DNA from 3 places in the Sphingomonas sp. NFX23 genome. Region 3 is predicted to be linked to each of the others. Evidence: predicted binding sites of a transcription regulator. Region 3 holds the regulator's gene; each other region holds the start of a gene.
The links. Region 3 encodes LexA, which represses DNA repair genes until DNA is damaged. Its sites were predicted from a motif close to GTTCCNCNCTTGTTCT; they were not measured.

Region 1: uvrA (excinuclease ABC subunit UvrA) is a predicted target of LexA. The motif match lies at 882-897, and genes of this name have one in related genera.
Region 2: J4O76_RS19185 (ImuA family protein) is a predicted target of LexA. The motif match lies at 1,423-1,438, and genes of this name have one in related genera.

The regions. Positions count from the first base shown of each region.
Region 1 covers NZ_JAGEKH010000002.1:761,659-763,932, reverse strand. The annotation lists gene J4O76_RS07570 (energy transducer TonB) at 1-689, opposite strand, end outside; gene uvrA (excinuclease ABC subunit UvrA) at 905-2,274, shown strand, end outside.
Region 2 covers NZ_JAGEKH010000007.1:152,074-154,347, forward strand. The annotation lists gene J4O76_RS19180 (Y-family DNA polymerase) at 1-731, opposite strand, end outside; gene J4O76_RS19185 (ImuA family protein) at 646-1,404, opposite strand; gene J4O76_RS19190 (hypothetical protein) at 1,860-2,228, opposite strand.
Region 3 covers NZ_JAGEKH010000004.1:111,617-113,890, reverse strand. The annotation lists gene glp (gephyrin-like molybdotransferase Glp) at 1-761, shown strand, start outside; gene lexA (transcriptional repressor LexA) at 830-1,504, shown strand; gene J4O76_RS11525 (ComEC/Rec2 family competence protein) at 2,170-2,274, opposite strand, start outside.

The DNA.
Region 1 (2,274 bases), on a different contig from region 3:
TTGTCGAGTTCGACCTCGCCGCTCGTCACCACGGGCCGGCAATCGGCAACCCGCCCGTCGAGGCCGATCGTCCACAGGACCGTCGACGTCCCCTGCGCACCCTTGCCGACGATCGTCCTCGGGTAATCGTCGGGTCCGATCCAGTATTCGGGCCGTGTCGTCGCCTTGGCAGGCTGGGCGATCTTCGCGCGCTCGGTCGGGTCGATGCCCCAATGCTTGGCCGTCGAATCATTGCATTTGGCCAGGGCCTCGAATGCCGCCTTCGCATTTGGCATCGCGAACGCCCAGCCCGACATCTTGTCCGGGGTGATGCGCAGCACGGCATCGGCGGGCAGCGTTTCGAACAGCGTGGCATCGACCTGCATGCGCGTCATCCGCTTGCCCGAAGCCTGGGTCGGATAACTCTCGTACCGGCTGTCATCCGATCCCCCGCCGACGATGCCGATCTTCGCCTGGCCCAGCCGCATCGTTACGCCACGATCATTGGTGTAGACCATCAGCTCGAGCGTCGACGCCAGCGGCAGCCGACGAAGCGCGAGAATCGTCTCCGCCTTGCCGGTGCCATAGGTGCGGCCGAGCATGCAGGCGGTCGCGCCATAATCGACGTTCCACTTGCTCGCCGGAGTCAACGGCGCGGCCGTGGGCTCCGCCAGCGCCGCAGCGGCGGCCAGCGCCAGCATCAGCGGCATCCGGAAATACTCGTCATCGCATCATCCCCTTGCACCCCGTCACGTTCGCCGGTTCTCCAAAATACGCCACCTGGTTGCAAGCCGCGTCGACGCCTTGATCGCCCGTCGCGCAATCGGCTGCGCAATCGATCGTCCCGGATGAACTGGCACCCGGCCTCATGCATTCCTATCTCTCCCACTAGTCTCCCGATCAGAACAGAAGTAGAACCAGCCTCATGCTGACCAAGATTTCCGTACGCGGCGCGCGCGAGCACAACCTCAAGGACGTCGACATCGACATCCCCCGCGACACGCTCACGGTGATCACCGGCCTCTCCGGATCGGGCAAGTCGAGCCTCGCGTTCGATACGATCTACGCCGAGGGCCAGCGACGCTACGTCGAGAGCCTCAGCGCCTACGCCCGCCAGTTCCTCGAACTGATGCAGAAGCCCGATGTCGACCACATCGAGGGCCTCTCGCCCGCGATTTCGATCGAGCAGAAGACGACGTCGCGCAACCCGCGCTCGACCGTCGCCACCGTCACCGAGATCTACGACTACATGCGCCTGCTCTGGGCGCGCGTCGGCATCCCGTACTCGCCCGCCACCGGCGAACCGATCGCCGCGCAGACCGTCAGCCAGATGGTCGACCGCGTCATGGCGCTCCCCGAGGGCACGCGCCTGTATCTGCTCGCCCCCGTCGTCCGCGGCCGCAAGGGCGAGTACCGCAAGGAACTCGCCGAGTGGCAGAAGGCGGGCTTCGCGCGCGTCCGGATCGACGGCACGATCCACGACATCGACGAAGCCCCCGCGCTCGACAAGAAGTACAAGCACGACATCGAAGTCGTCGTCGACCGCCTCGTCGTCGGCGGCGAGATCGCCACGCGCCTCGCGGAAAGCTTCGAAACCGCGCTGAAACTCGCCGACGGCCTTGCCTATGTCGACCCCGCCGACCCGGTAGAACCGCATACGCCAAAGTCCGAAATCCTCGGCAACAACGCCCCCGACGGCCGCATCGTCTTCAGCGAGAAGTTCGCCTGCCCGGTCAGCGGCTTCACGATCTCCGAGATCGAGCCGCGCCTGTTCTCGTTCAACGCCCCCCAGGGCGCATGTCCGGCCTGCGACGGTCTCGGCGAGAAGCTGCTGTTCGACGAAGACCTCGTCGTCCCCAATCACATGCTCAGCATCAAGAAGGGCGCGGTCGTCCCCTGGGCGAAATCCAACCCGCCGTCGCCCTACTACATGCAGGTCCTCGGCAGCCTCGCGCGCGAATTCAAGTTCGACATCGAGACGCCCTGGTCCGACCTCCCGCCGGAGGTCCAGAGCACCATCCTGCACGGCTCGAAGGGCAAGCCCGTCACGCTCACCTTCATCGACGGCAAGAAGAAATACGACGTCTCCAAGCCGTTCGAGGGCGTCATCGGCAACCTCAACCGCCGCATGCTCCAGACCGACTCCGCCTGGATGCGCGAGGAGCTGAGCAAGTACCAGTCCGCCGCCCCCTGCGAAGTCTGCGGCGGCGCGCGCCTGAAGCCCGAAGCGCTCGCGGTCAAGATCGCGATGAAGGACATTTCGTACGCAACCCACTTATCGGTGGTCGATGCTCT
Region 2 (2,274 bases), on a different contig from region 3:
GCATGGGCCGCGCCCGGTGTGTCCGCGACCGCCACACGTGCCGTGAACCCGGCACGCTGGCAAAAGGCGCGCAGACGCCGACAGAACCGCTCTTCGCCGCCATGGAGATGCGCGCAGCCGGTCAGGTCTAGCCACAGACCATCAGGCGGCGTGGCCGCTGCGATCGGTGACCAACGGCGCACCGCACGCAGCGCGAGCTGGTCCAGTAACGCGGCATCCGCCTCGGTCTCAGATGGCCGGATGTCGAGATCGGACACTCGCGCGCGCGCATGGGTCGCGGCCATGCCGATCGTGATCCCCAACGCCGCAGCGCCATCGCAGGCGGCCACCACCTCTTCGCGCCGGCCAACCTTGCCCACCAGTGCGAGCGGCGCCCGGTGAAACGCGGCAACGGTTGCCGCAACCCTTTCGTGACGGTCGGCTTGCGCTGGTCCGTGGAACGGATGGTTCGCCGCTTCCGAACGTCGACCAAGTTCACGCATGGGCGGTTTGGCATGCGTGGGCAGCGCTGCGATCTCACCTTCCACATCATGTCTGGTCGGCATATCAGCGCGGGCCCAGCGCGCACCCGGCCGCCACCCGCCGCCCCGCGGTACGGAACACGCACCGGGATCGTCGTCGACGGGAAGCTGAAGGGCGGGCCGCTCAGGCGGCCGCGTAGCGTGCCGGTCCAGCCGTCTCAGCCGTTCGATGGCCAAGTGCGGCAGGAACAGCGAGACAACCCGTCTCATCGCACCCCTCCAAAATCATCGAAAATGCTTCGCCGCCACGCTGCCGTGCGACCTCGACCTGCCACCGCGATCGGCCGACGCCGGCGACGCCCAGGCGCTCGGACGACGCACTGGCGATCCGCCAGCGCGTCCAGGCCGCAGACGGCTCGGCGAGCGGATCCTGGTCGCGATTACGTCTGCGTCGCAGGATGAGAACGGGAATGTCGGCGTCGGCCGCGACCAGTTGCAGGCGCCGGGTCGCCACCATCGACATCCGGCTAACCTCGGCGATCACCGCTGACGGCGTTCCATCGCGCACCGCGTCTTCGACGACGGCCAGCAAGGCTGCATCGTCACGGGGTTGTGCGTGAATCAAGTCGGCAGATGATAGCCCCGCCTGTTCCAGGCCGGGCGCATAGAGATCGTTGCGACAGCTCACCCACAGCACCGGCCCGCCTGTATGCGCCGCTTCTCGCGCGGCGATGCCTGCGAGGAACAGCGTTGCTGCGGCATCGTCGACCATCGAACAGCTTTGTGCGGCGACCTCGTGCAGTGCTCCAGCGCGAAGGCCGCTGCTTGCGAGGCGATCGTCGAGCGCAGGAATACCGAACGGCATGATGCGGTGATCCACCATCGACGTTGCGATTGTCCGCAGGTGGGCGATGGTCGGCAGGGACTCGAGGGCGGTGATCATGATGTCTAGACTCTACCTGTTCCCTTTATGTTCCGTTACCAGAACCGTTTGGTCAATCGTCAGACTCGATAGTCATGTGGATAAGGTTCTCCCTGCGAACGTTGCGAAGCGCGTTTGGCATGTGCCGCGGAGGCGGCTACCGCGAATGCGCGTATGCGAACGACTGTCGTTGGACATGCTGATCAGCGTGCCGGGCCAGGTCCACTTCCACGCTGTCGAGCACTCGTAATTATTGCTCCATCATCAAGCTCGTGAGGGGATGAGTTTGGCTCTAACATTCTGCCAAGTGCATGAAATGCAATCCGGTTTATTCGATTTGCATTCGCCATTGCCCGACCCGCGGGATACCAAGGTGACGCCTTTCAGGCATCCTCTCCCAAAACTTCCCGGGTCGCTTTTTGGCGGCCCCTTTTTTTGTCTGCACGCGGCCGGCACAGCGTATCCGGTGCTCCGAGCTATCGGACGTTTGCGTAGAGCGATCGGCTGTCATCGAGCATGCTGATGGGTGTCGGGGTGATCCAGTCCGCCCCCCGCATCGGATATGGACCGTAGAACAGATCGCCGAGCGCACGCCGGTAATGTGCGTTCATCCAACGTCGACGACGATGTTCAGGGCCATCGTAAATCATGTGGCAGCGCTGGCAGAGCGCTGCCAGCTGGTTAAGCGCGCTGTCACTGGGGTCATGATTGAGATGCGCGCAGGCCAGCACCACCGGTGTCCATTTGCCTGAATCGAGGATGTTCTCGGTCGGTCGGCGAACACGTCTGCCGTCGCCATTACGCCAATACGACCGGCCTTTGTCCCACCAGCGTCCGTCGCCCATGTGGAAGACCCGTTGCCCGTGTGGGCGCCCGCAATGTTCGCAGCGT
Region 3 (2,274 bases):
GCACCCGCCTGATCGCCGCGGGCGATCGCCTCAGCCCCGCGCGCATCGCCGTCGCCGCAACCGGCGGCCACGGCAGCCTCACCGTCAACCGCCGCGTCCGCGTCGCCGTCGCCGCCACCGGCGACGAACTCGTCCCCCCCGGCTCGACCACCGACGGCGTCGCGCTTCCCGAATCGAACGGGATTATGCTCGCCGCGATGCTCGCCGACATGCCCGTCGACATCATCGACCTCGGCATACTCCCCGACAATCTCGAGATCCTCCGCGAAGCCTTCGCCAGCGTCGAGGCAGACCTGCTAGTCACTACCGGCGGCGCGTCGGTCGGCGACCACGACCTCGTCCGCCCGGCAATCGAAGCCGCCGGCGGCACCATCGACTTCTGGCGGATCGCCCTGCGCCCCGGCAAGCCGATGATGGCCGGCCGGATCGGCGAGATGATGGTACTCGGCCTCCCCGGCAATCCGGTCTCCGCGTTCGTCACCGCGACGTTGTTCGTCAAACCCGTCGTCGCGCACATGGCCGGCGCTAGAGACCCGCTCCCCCAGTCGACCCACGCGCTGCTCGGCGAAGACCTGCCCGCCAACAACGCCCGCACCGACTATCTCCGCGCCGAACTGCGCGACGGGAAAGCCTATGCCTCGACGATACAGGACAGTTCGATGCTGCTGACACTCGCCCGCTCGACCTGCCTCATCGTCCGCCCCGGCAACGCTCCCGTCGCGAGGACCGGCGAATCGGCCGAAATCCTCGTAATCGCGTGATACGGACGCTTGACGGCGTTAGTTATGTTCCATAGAAGTTCCCAGTCTGTTCCGGACGGAGAACCGCCATGCTCACGCGCAAGCAGCACGAACTCGTCTGCTTCATCAACGATCGCCTCAACGAAACCGGCGTCTCGCCGTCGTTCGAGGAGATGAAGGACGCGCTCGACCTCAAATCGAAGTCGGGCGTCCATCGTCTGATCAGCGCGCTCGAGGAGCGCAACTTCATCCGCCGCCTGCCGAACCGCGCGCGCGCGCTCGAAGTGTTGCGCATGCCCGAACGTGCGGAGAAAAAGGCGCCGTCAAAGGCATCGAACGTCAAGGCAGCTCCCGCCGCCGCGACCCCGCAACCGGCCAACGACGTCATCGAGATTCCCCTCCACGGCCGCATCGCTGCCGGCGTCCCGATCGAGGCGTTCGAAGGCAGCACCATGCTAGCCGTCCCCGCCGCGCTGCTCGGCACCGGCGAACACTACGCTCTCGAAGTCTCGGGCGACTCGATGGTCGAAGCGGGCATCCTCGACGGCGACTACGCCCTGATCCGCCGCACCGAAACGGCGAGAGACGGCGAGATCGTCGTTGCGCTGATCGAAGACAGCGAAGCCACCCTCAAATACTTCCGCCGCGAAGGCGCCATGGTCCGCTTAGACCCGGCAAACCGAGCCTACGACCCCCAACGCTACGCCCCCGCCCAGGTCCGCGTCCAAGGCAAACTCTCCGGCATCCTCCGCCGCTACGACTGAGTCGCGGAGACCGACCTGCGTTATCATCGCGCAGGCCGGTCTCTGTTTTAGCTGCTTAGGAAAAGTGCCCGCTCAAGCTGGTGAGCCAAGTCGCTCTCTCCCGCTAGCGACAGCGACCGGTCTGATCGGCAAATTAAGCGATGTACTCGGAGTTGTCCGAGACAGTTCTTCGATATGCCCAAGCAAAGACCGCCAAGCGTCCGGAAGACTCTGTCCCGCTTCGATGCATAAGCGCGACCTCGACTCGAACCCTAAATATCTGTGCCTCCGCGCCTTTGCGCGAACATATCGCCATCTGCCCCCCGCGCAGCCGAAGAATTGGTTCGCGCGGAGACGCGGAGGTGTTGCGTTCGGGGAGGGATGAAGCTGTTCCAATGCCTTCGGTAGTGAGACTGAACAATAGCCAGCCCGATTCATCCATCGTATCAAAATTCTCCGCGGCTCCGCGTCTCCGCGTGAACAAATTCTTCGCACTGCGATCGCAGGTGATGACGGATGATTTTGTTCACGCGAAGGCGCAAAGGCGCGAAGATGTGGTGCTTAGATTGGCGTCTATTTGTCTTCGCAGACCACGGAAAAACCGACGTCGGCTCATCGTTCATGAAGGTGTGAAGGTCTCCCGAATCGCATCACCTTCGCAACTGTGCGCCTTCACGTGAACATTTCTACTTTTGACGGCCTCGGCTGGCACGAAACGCCGGCGCAGTACCGTGAAACCGGTCATAGCGCGGCCTGAACGAATGCGCGGTGCGTTCGAGGAGAGGCGGATC